Regions from separate parts of the Polaromonas sp. CG_23.6 genome, predicted to be linked through region 2. Evidence: riboswitches for the same ligand, from Rfam matches in the RefSeq annotation. Region 2 holds a riboswitch; each other region holds the start of a gene.
The links. A riboswitch is a leader RNA that binds a small molecule or an ion and turns the genes downstream of it on or off. The one in region 2 is predicted to bind thiamine pyrophosphate.
Positions count from the first base shown of each region.

Region 1: it holds a riboswitch for thiamine pyrophosphate, as region 2 does, so the genes downstream of both, thiC (phosphomethylpyrimidine synthase ThiC) here and H4V98_RS13985 (long-chain fatty acid--CoA ligase) in region 2, are expected to answer to the same signal.
Region 3: it holds a riboswitch for thiamine pyrophosphate, as region 2 does, so the genes downstream of both, H4V98_RS10550 (cytosine permease) here and H4V98_RS13985 (long-chain fatty acid--CoA ligase) in region 2, are expected to answer to the same signal.

Region 1 is NZ_JARXUY010000001.1:294,960-298,231, forward strand. Features, by position in the region: gene H4V98_RS01505 (Spy/CpxP family protein refolding chaperone) at 156-734, opposite strand; gene H4V98_RS01510 (hypothetical protein) at 977-1,627, shown strand; TPP riboswitch at 1,688-1,802, shown strand; gene thiC (phosphomethylpyrimidine synthase ThiC) at 1,895-3,272, shown strand, end outside.
Region 2 is NZ_JARXUY010000001.1:2,962,948-2,966,219, reverse strand. Features, by position in the region: gene H4V98_RS13990 (ANTAR domain-containing protein) at 239-871, opposite strand; TPP riboswitch at 1,016-1,131, shown strand; gene H4V98_RS13985 (long-chain fatty acid--CoA ligase) at 1,197-2,315, shown strand; gene H4V98_RS13980 (acyl-CoA reductase) at 2,312-3,272, shown strand, end outside.
Region 3 is NZ_JARXUY010000001.1:2,239,624-2,242,895, forward strand. Features, by position in the region: gene thiD (bifunctional hydroxymethylpyrimidine kinase/phosphomethylpyrimidine kinase) at 1-474, shown strand, start outside; gene H4V98_RS10550 (cytosine permease) at 458-1,762, opposite strand; TPP riboswitch at 1,820-1,932, opposite strand; gene H4V98_RS10555 (NAD(P)/FAD-dependent oxidoreductase) at 2,066-3,166, opposite strand; gene fdxA (ferredoxin FdxA) at 3,241-3,272, opposite strand, start outside.

The DNA of each region.
Region 1 (3,272 bases), 2.7 Mb from region 2:
TTATAAAACGATAAAACAGGCATCACGGGCTTGCTATAAAGGCATCTTCAGCTATTGAAAAAATAGCATGATGTTTGTCTGGTAAGGAAAAAAACAACACCGGCGGCACTAGCGCAACCGGTGTTGTTCTCACTTGGGCTTCGACAGTCGAAAGTTCAGTCTTTGTGGCGCATGCCGTCACCGTCGCGGTGACCGCGCCCGCCGCCGTGATGCCCACCCATTTTCCTGTGCTCGGCGTCAAAAGTATTTTTCTGTTCCGGGCTCAATGTGGCGTAAAAAGTTTTGACAGCTTCTCCGCGCTTGTCCATCTCCGCATTCATTTCGGTCATGCGCTGGGTGCGCAGCGCCTTCATTTTGTCGATGCGCTCGGGCGTGCTCAAGGCGTCAAGTTCGGCGCGCTGTGTGGCCATGGGCCGTTCGCTGTTCATCATGCGGGCGGGCGGCTGCATCGTCGTGGTGAAGGCGGTCCAGGCGCTTTCCTGCGCCGGCGTGATCTTGAGTTTGGCTTTTAATTCAGCCTGGTGCCTGGCCATCCGGGCCTGCATTTTGGCGGGATCGCGGCGGCCCATCCTCTGCTCACCGTGGTGCGACCCGGCGTTCTGGGCTGCAGGTGCCGATGTGGCGGGTTTCAGCCCTGCCGGTGCCGCGTCAGTGCCTTGCGCCATGGCCGCCCCCGTCGTGGTCAACAGGCCGGCAAGGATCAGGCCGTTCAGTAATGTGGGTGCGAATTTCATGGAAGTTTCCTTTGGACAAAAAAGCACTGCCACCAGGAATTGGCGACAGCTTGAAAGCAAGTGTGGTGTGCCCGTGTATCGCCGCCATTGCGCGCCGGTTATGGTTTGTAAAGTTAAATGAAAATCGTTTTGCGACCAAAAGCTCGCACCTCCGTACTCCAAACCAGAAGGCTTGTGCGTTTATCCGGGCGCCCGCCTGCGCTATGCTTTGGTCTTAAAACACAACACACACTGGCCCGTCCATGAGTTTTCTATCAGAGCTGAAAAGGCGTGCCAACGCGCTGCAAGGCCTGGAACTCGGTGCGCAGCGTGACCTCACGGCAGGCACCCAAGCCTGCGAACAGGCCTGCCGGGTGGCGTTGGCCTATCTGCAGGACATGTGTGCTCAGCTTATCGTGATTCAGCCGCCTGCCGCAGGGGCCTATAGCCTGGACGGCAAGGTGCCGTTTCCCGCCTTGGCGCAGCGAAATTTTCGCTGTGACGCGCGTCGCAAGATGCTGAGCAATGCCGAGGTGTGCGACTACATCGGCGTCGGTTGGGACCTGTTGCCGGTCATCGGGCCGGTAGCGACCCACACCGTCACTGTCAACTTTCCACCCGACCTTGAACGCGTGACACAGCGCCTGTCCGTTGGCCAGATCCAGCATGAACGCAAGGATTTGCGCAACCCCGACAGCGGCAAGCTGCTGGCCTATGTGTTCGACTACCAGACCAAGTCGCGCGCCTTCATTACCCTGACGCCTGAGCATGCCACCGGCTGCATCGCCTTTCGCGTGACCAACGTGGGGGGCTTTGGTGTGCTGAACACCACCTATCCGGCCGCGCAGGTCACCACTGGATTGCTCGACGAACTGGCGAAAAAACTGGTGGGCCAGCCCAGCCGGTTCGGCTGATCCGCGCAACGGCTGCTACGTCGGGTATTGCCAACCGCCGTCTGGCGTGCTTACAATCGCCGCAGCTTGTCGGGGTGCCAAGGATGTTTACATCCGAGGCTGAGATCGCAACTTTGCGAGACCCGCTGAACCTGATCGGGATCATCCCCGCGTAGGAAACAAGGCACTTTGGCTCCGGTAGTCCGTTTTTTCACCGCTTTGCGCGGTGGCTTCGCGGCAACATCTCCGGCTCCCCAGGCAGGCATCCACCACCTTCTGGAGACAACCATGGCCAAGACCCCCCTTTCCGTCAACGCAGCGGACCTGACCAGCCGCATCACGCGCACCCCTTTTCCCGGCTCCCGAAAGATTTACATCGAAGGCTCGCGGCCCGACATTCGCGTGCCGTTTCGGGAAGTCACGCTGACGGACACGCTGATCGCCGAAGGCAGCGAAACCCGCCGCGAAGCCAATCCGCCATTGCGCTTGTTTGACTCGTCCGGCGTGTACACCGACCCGTCGGCCGCCATCGACATCACGCGCGGTTTGACGGCCCTGCGCGCCGCATGGATCAACGAGCGCGGCGACACCGACGCCTTGCCCGGCATCACCAGCGCCTACGGCCGCGAGCGCCTGAACGACCCGGCCCTGAAAGCCCTGCGCATGAACGACGCGCCCGTGCCGCGTCGCGCCAAGGCGGGGGCCAATGTGTCGCAAATGCACTACGCCCGCAAAGGCATCATCACCCCCGAGATGGAATACATCGCCATCCGTGAAAACCTGGTGCGTGCCCAGCTGGCCGAACGCCTGGCCACCGAGCGCGTGCCCAAGACCGGCCACTCGTTCGGCGCGTCGATTCCAAAAGACATCACCGCCGAATTCGTTCGCGACGAAGTGGCACGCGGCCGGGCCGTGATTCCGAACAACATCAACCACCCCGAAACCGAGCCGATGATCATTGGCCGCAACTTCCTGATCAAGGTGAATGCCAACATTGGCAATTCGGCCGTCACGTCGAGCATCGAGGAAGAAGTGGACAAGCTGGCGTGGTCGATCCGCTGGGGTGCGGACACCGTGATGGACTTGTCCACCGGCGAGAACATCCACGAAACCCGCGAATGGATTTTGCGCAACTCCCCGGTGCCGATTGGCACGGTGCCCATTTACCAAGCGCTGGAAAAGGTCAACGGCAAGGCCGAGGACCTGACCTGGGAAATCTTCCGCGACACGCTGATTGAGCAAGCCGAGCAGGGCGTCGATTACTTCACCATTCACGCCGGTGTGCGCCTGGCTTATGTGCCGCTGACGGCAAACCGCCTGACCGGCATTGTTTCGCGCGGCGGCTCCATCATGGCCAAATGGTGTTTGTCGCACCACAAGGAAAGCTTTCTGTACGAGCATTTCGAAGACATCTGCGAAATCATGAAGACCTATGACGTGTGCTTCTCGCTCGGCGACGGCCTTCGCCCCGGCTCGATTGCCGACGCCAACGACGAAGCGCAGTTTGCCGAACTGCACACGCTGGGCGAACTGACGCAGATCGCCTGGAAACACGATGTGCAGGTGATGATCGAAGGCCCCGGCCATGTGCCGCTGCAACTGGTCAAGGAAAACGTCGAGAAGCAATTGGAAGCCTGCTTTGAAGCGCCGTTCTACACGCTCGGCC
Region 2 (3,272 bases):
GACTTTCTGCTTCGCCATTGAAGCCGAAGGTCCGGTGTCGTAGTTATTGCAAAAGCTGTGCCAACTGAACAGAAGGCTTGATCAACGCTTAAAATTTAAGATAAATAGGGCTGTGGCGCTTGTCCTGCTTGCGCAAGCAGCTATTAAATAAATAGCATTTTGATTTTTTGCGATTCAAGGCCCCGTTTTCCTGGAGACGCACTGCGGTTGTGCACTGCACCATTTCGGCCTGGGCTGACTAGCCCAGCAGGTCAGCCACATCCAGCATGCGCTGCGCCACGTCGCCCAGCCGCAGGCCCTTGTCCATGGCCGCCTTGCGCAGCTTTTCGTACGCGGCCTGTTCAGACAGGCCCTGGCGCTGCATCAGCAGGCCCTTGGCCCGGTCAATGATCTTGCGGTCTTTCAGTTCGGTGCGCACATCGGCCAGTTCGCGGCGCAGCCCTTGTTCGTGCTCAAAGCGCGCCATGGCCACGTCCAGGATCGGGCGGATGCGCGACGTCGCCAGGCCGGCAACAATATAGGCGCAAACCCCAGCGGCTACCGCGTCCTTCACGTGGCGGGTGTCGTCGTCATTGGTGAACAGCACGATGGGCCGGCGCTCGTCGCGCGTGGCCATGACGACGTGTTCGAGCGAGTCGCGGGCATCGCTTTCGGCGTCGACGATGATCATGTCGGGCTGCAACTGCGCCAGCCGTTCGCGCAAAAAGGTGTCGGCTGGCAGCGTGGCAACCAGATTGAATCCGCCTTCGAGCAGGCCGATGCGCAATTGGCGCGAGCGCTCGGCCAGCGCCACGGCAGCCTCGTCACCGGTATCGGCAACCATCAGGTCCGGTGCAATGACCACCAGGCGCAGGGAATGGGGCAATGTCATGGTGTCTACAAGCAAAATTTATGCCGATGGTGGGTTTTGCCGGGAAGGCATCCGGTTTTCGTGCACGGTCGGGGCATTGCGGCACGCTGCCCTGCGCAGGCCACCGCAGGTGCCACCACAGCGCAGGTCCTTGCGCTTAGAATCATTTCCGCTTCGGGGTGCAGTCCGGTCAGTGATGGCAGGGCGGCTGAGATGGTTTCACCAAACCCGCGAACTTGATTTCGGGTCATGCCGACGTAAGAAGAGCTGTCAGGACAGGGTTCACTCCCGCCATCACGACTTTCGGAGCACCCTGCCACCGCAGACTCTTGAAGGAATGACGACCATGGATGCCCTTGACAACGCAACACCCGCCCGCCCGCAAGCGCTTGCCGACCCGATCGTTGACGGCGTGCTGGCTTTCATAGCGCAGGATGGCGTCACTGACGACGCCTTCAACGCCCAGGCTTTGGCGTTGTTTGCCTACCAGTTTGCCCACAACACACCGTTCCAGCGCTTTTGCCGGCAACGCGGCAAGACGCCGCGAACGGTCAAGACCTGGCAAGACATTCCGGCCGTTCCCATCAGTGCCTTCAAGGCCCTGTGCCTGACCTGCCAGCCACCCTCCAGCACTGACCGTGTGTTCATGACCAGCGGCACCACGCAGGGCGACGTCAAGGGCAAGCACCACCATCCGACCCTGGCGGTGTACGACGCCTCAATGCGCGCCAACTTCGCCCGGCGCTTCATGCGCGGCCAGAGCAGCATGGCCATGGGCATCTTATTTCCCACCGAAGAGGTGATGCCGAACTCATCGCTGGCGCACTACCTGGCGCTGGCGCTGCAGACCTTTGGCGCGGACGACAGTCGCTACTTCATCGACGCCGCCGGGCTGGACACGGCGGGCGTGTGCGCGGCGCTGGCGCAGGCCGAGGCCATGGCGCAGCCCTATGCGCTGCTGGGCGCGTCCTACAGCCTGGTGCACCTGATGGATGCACTGGCGCAGCAGGGACGAAAATTTGCCCTGCCGGCAGGCAGCCGGGTGCTGGACACCGGCGGCTTCAAGGGCCAGTCGCGTGAGATTCCCATGGCGCAGTTCTATGCGCAGCTGACGGCGCTGCTGGGCGTGCCGCCCGAGGACTGCATCAACATGTACGGCATGACCGAGCTGAGCACGCAGTTCTACGACAACGGCAGTGCGCAGCTGCCGGCGGTCAAGTCGGGCCCGCACTGGATCCGCTCGCGCCTGGTGAACCCGTTGAGCGGCGCGGAAGTGGCGCATGGCGAGCAGGGCGTGCTGGCGCACTGCGACCTGGCCAATTTCAACTCGGTGACGACCATCCTCACGGAAGACGTCGGCGTGGCGGTCACGGACGGATTTTTGCTAGTTGGCCGCGCCGAAGGCACACAGGCCAAGGGCTGCTCGCTGGCGGTGGAAGAATTTTTGCAGGCCGCCCGCGCATGACGGTGTGGCATGCCGTGGCCGGCTACCTGCCGGGCTTCAAGGCTGATGAACTGGCGTGGCAGACGCTGCATTTCGGCAGCGGCAGCGAACGGCTCGAAGTGGCCGTGCCGGTATTGAGCCAGGTGCAATGGGCGGCCCTGGCCGAGCGCGTCAAGCAGGGCAGCCGGGCCTACCTGAAGACGCGCACGGTGTCGCAAATCATTGCGCTGGTCGACAGCGCCATTGCGCGGCTGCTGGACCGCAGCGACCCGTATCGCCAGCAGGCCGACCGGCTGCTCCCGCTGGTCACCGGCTACGACCCCGAGACGGTGCGGCTGGGGCTGACCAGTTACCTGAAAACTTTTCGCCAGCCGCAACTGCAACGCTTCGTGGCCGAGGATTTTGCCAACCCCAAGCTGCTCGATGAATTCCAGCCGCGCCCCAAGGGCGGCTTTGCCAAGGCCGTGGGGCCGGAACTGCTGGTGCACGTCTGGGCCGGCAATGTACCGGGTTTGCCGCTGTGGAGTCTGATTTCAAGCCTGCTGGTCAAGTCGGGCAGCATTGGCAAATTGCCCAGCGCCGAGCCGCTGTTTGCCGGCTGGTTCGCCCACCTGCTGGTGGAACTGGACCCGGCGCTGGCCGACTGCCTGGCAGTAGGGTGGTGGAAGGGCGGTGACGCGCCGCTGGAGCAGGCGTTGTTTGCGCAGGCCGACGTGGTGCTCGCCTATGGCGGCAATGGCGCGCTGCAGGCATTGCGCGCGCAGGTGCCCGTCACCACGCGCTTTCTGGGGTATGGCCACAAGCTCAGTTTTGGCATGGTGGCCCGTGCTGCGCTGGATGCGCGCAAGGCCCCGGCCACGGCGCAGCAGGCAGCTTGCGACGTGGTGCGCTACGACCAGCAAGGCTGCTATTCACCACAGTTGTTCTACGTCGAGCGCGGCGGCAAGGTGGCGCCGCAGGCCTTCGCGCACTACCTGG
Region 3 (3,272 bases), 720 kb from region 2:
GACAATCCGGCCATTGACCTGTTGGTGCGCGAATTATTTCCGCGTGCGATGCTGGTCACGCCCAACCTGGACGAGGCGTCCCTGCTGGTGGGGCGTCCTTTGCATCACGAGGGCGATATGGAAGCTGCCGCACACGAGTTGATGGCGATGGGCGCACAGGCTGTCTTGCTCAAGGGCGGCCATTTGGCTGGTAATCAGGTGTGTGATCTGTTTTTAGTGAAAAACAGTGCGGCGCACTGGATGCGTGCGCCGCGCATCCACACCGCCAATACCCACGGCACCGGCTGCACCCTGTCTTCCGCCGTTGCTGCCCACTTGGCGCTGGGCGCAGGCTTGCTGGACGCCGTAGAGGCGGCACGATGCTACGTGCGCGCCGCGCTTGAAGCCAGCGCGACAGTGCGTACTGGCGCCGGTAGCGGGCCGCTGAACCACAGCCATGCACCGCTGATCATGCGCCTTAAGCCGCTACGCTGACCTCTGGCCTGTTCAACAAACTGCGTGTCAACCACGCCAGCACAAAAGTCAGTACCAGTGTGGGCAAGGCCGATCCCCATTGAGGAGAAAATTGTGCAAACAGGTGGTAGCAGGCCACTCCCAGCAACCAGATGACCACGGCGCTGGTGTCGACTTTGCGTTGTGTCATCAGCTGCACCACGTTTGGCTGGCCTGCCAGTCGCGCCAAGATCACACCGTAGAGTGGAACAAATACCGAACTGAGCATCAATAAAAACGGCTCCAGGCTGTGGATCGGCAGCACCAGCGCGAGCGCCGTACAAACTATCGCAAGGGACATGCCCCAGCGTCGAACGCTCCAGCGTGGCTGCAGGCTGTGGCCAGCAACCGAGCCCGAATAAACGTCCCCATAGGCATTGTCCACCTCGTCGATCAAAATCAACCCGAGTGCAATCAATCCACCCTGCGCGAGCAGCAAGGCCGCCACCAGATCAGTGCTGGGCGTTGTCAACGCCACCAGCAAGCCCAGTGAATAACACCACATATTGGCCACGGCATAACCCAGCCAAGTGCCACGCAGCGCACTGTTGCCATTGCGGCCATGGCGCGCAAAGTCAGCAACCAGTGGCAACCAGGACACCGGCATGGCGATCACCAGGTCCAGTGCGGACAGGCTGCTCATGCTGCCATTGCCGGTCCGATTCCATATTTCGGACAAGCCCTGCGCACTGGCCTTGGACAGGAATTGCCAGCTCAACCACACCAGCGACGCAAAAATCAGCGGCAAGCCGTAACGGCCAATGAACTTGCGTACCAGCTTGACCATTGATCCCGACAGCAGCGCCAGCAGCACAGCACCCCAAAGGATTGTTGCCAGCACCGGCCACAAGCTCGCGCTGAAACCGCCTGATTGCCGTGCAATGGCCACGGTACCGTCACGCATTACGACCAACTCAAACGTGGTCCAGCCGATGAGCTGCACAATGTTGAGCAATACTGGCAGGCGCGCAAAGCTGCTGCCATAAGTGGCATGCATCAGGCCGGCGCTGGACAAGCCACTGTCGCAGCCGATCTTGGCCGTCCAGGCCAGCAGGCCTGCGCCCAGCACCGAACCAAAAACGATCACCATCAGCGCGGCCTGGGTTCCCAGTGCGGGCACGAGGTAGGCGCCGATCTGCATGACCAGCAGGCCCACACCCAGGCTCAGCCAGAGTGCCGCATGGTCGCGCCAGCCGAACAGTCGTTCGCCCGCAGGCAAAGGCGTCAGCGCAGTGTTGCCGCCCGGTGATGGAAAAGAAGTGAAGGCCATCGGCAATACCGTTCATCAATGGCAGAGCGGCTTGCCAGACGCACCGGCAGAACGGCGGATGCCTGAAGCATGCTTCCCTGCGCGAGGATTACCTCAGTCAGGTTCAAAGGGACTTTCTCAGTCTCCGTGCTCACCCTTGGCAAGACCCGGTAACACCCCCAGCGAAAGTGCTTTTTCAAACACAGCGAGAATTGTAGAAGAATTTTCCGTCCAAATGCTTGTGCAGCATGGTCGAGGACATGCCGGTCAGCCATGAAAAAAGCCCGCACAAGACGGGCTTTAACATAAATGGTGCAACGCCTGTCAGTCGAAAACCGGCGACTCCACACCCAGCACCTTGTGCAATTTAGGGCTGGTGGTGGTGTACTGCAAATGAATTTTCTTGTCCGGAAAAATGATGGGCGCGGCGCCGAATGCAGCCAGTGCGCACTCATGGAACCCGCTCAGGATCAGCTTTTTCTTGCCAGGGTAGGTGTTGATGTCACCCACTGCAAAAATTCCTGGAATGTTGGTTGAAAATTTCTCGGTGTCCACCTTGAGTTGCTTGCGCTCGATGTCCAGGCCCCACAGGGCAATTGGGCCCAGCTTGGGGCTCAGGCCAAAAAACACCAGCAAGACATCCAGCGGCACCACACGCGTGATGCCATCGGATCCTGTTACCTTGGCCGCAGTCAGCTTGCCGTCTTTTTCGTCGTACCCGGTGACCTGGCCAACGATGAATTGCATCTCGTAGGCATCGCACAGCTCCTTCATCTTGGCAACGTTCGCTGGCGCTGCCTTGAAGCCGTCGCGGCGGTGAATCAGGATAACGCTCTCGGCCTTGTTCGGGCCTTCCGCAACAAAGTTCAATGCCCAGTCGAGCGCGGAATCTCCGCCGCCGATGATCACCAGGTTTTTTCCTGCAAAGTCGGCCGGGTTCTTGACACGGTAGAACAACTGGCTGTTGTCGAATTTTTCCAGGCCCTCAACCCGCAGCAGCTTGGGCTGAAAAGCGCCCACGCCAGCGGCGATGAAGATGGTCTTGGTCAGAAATTTCGTGCCTTTGGAAGTTTCAACGAAAAAACGGCCGTCTTCCTGCTTTTCCACCGCACTGACTTCCTGGCCCAGGTGAAAGGTCGGTCCGAAGGGCTCGATCTGTTTCATCAGGTTGTCGGTCAGTTCCTTGCCGGTGCAGACCGGAATGGCCGGAATGTCGTAGATCGGCTTGTCAGGGTACAACTCGATCGGCTGGCCGCCGGGGTAGGCAAGGGAGTCGATGACATGGGCCTTGATTTCCAGCAGGCCGAGTTCAAACACCTGGAACAACCCAACGGGGCCTGCACCCACGATGACGGCATCGGTTTCGATGGGGCCGTCGTGCTGGGCTGCGGTGTTGATCACTTCTTGGTTCAGTTGTGGTTCCATAATTTCTTGGCTTGAATTGTGTGAAAGCTCTGGAGCGAGCCCGGCGTCGGCAGTACCCATGTCAGTGAAAACGGTCAGCGCACCAGTTCGGGCAGTTTGCCGGTCT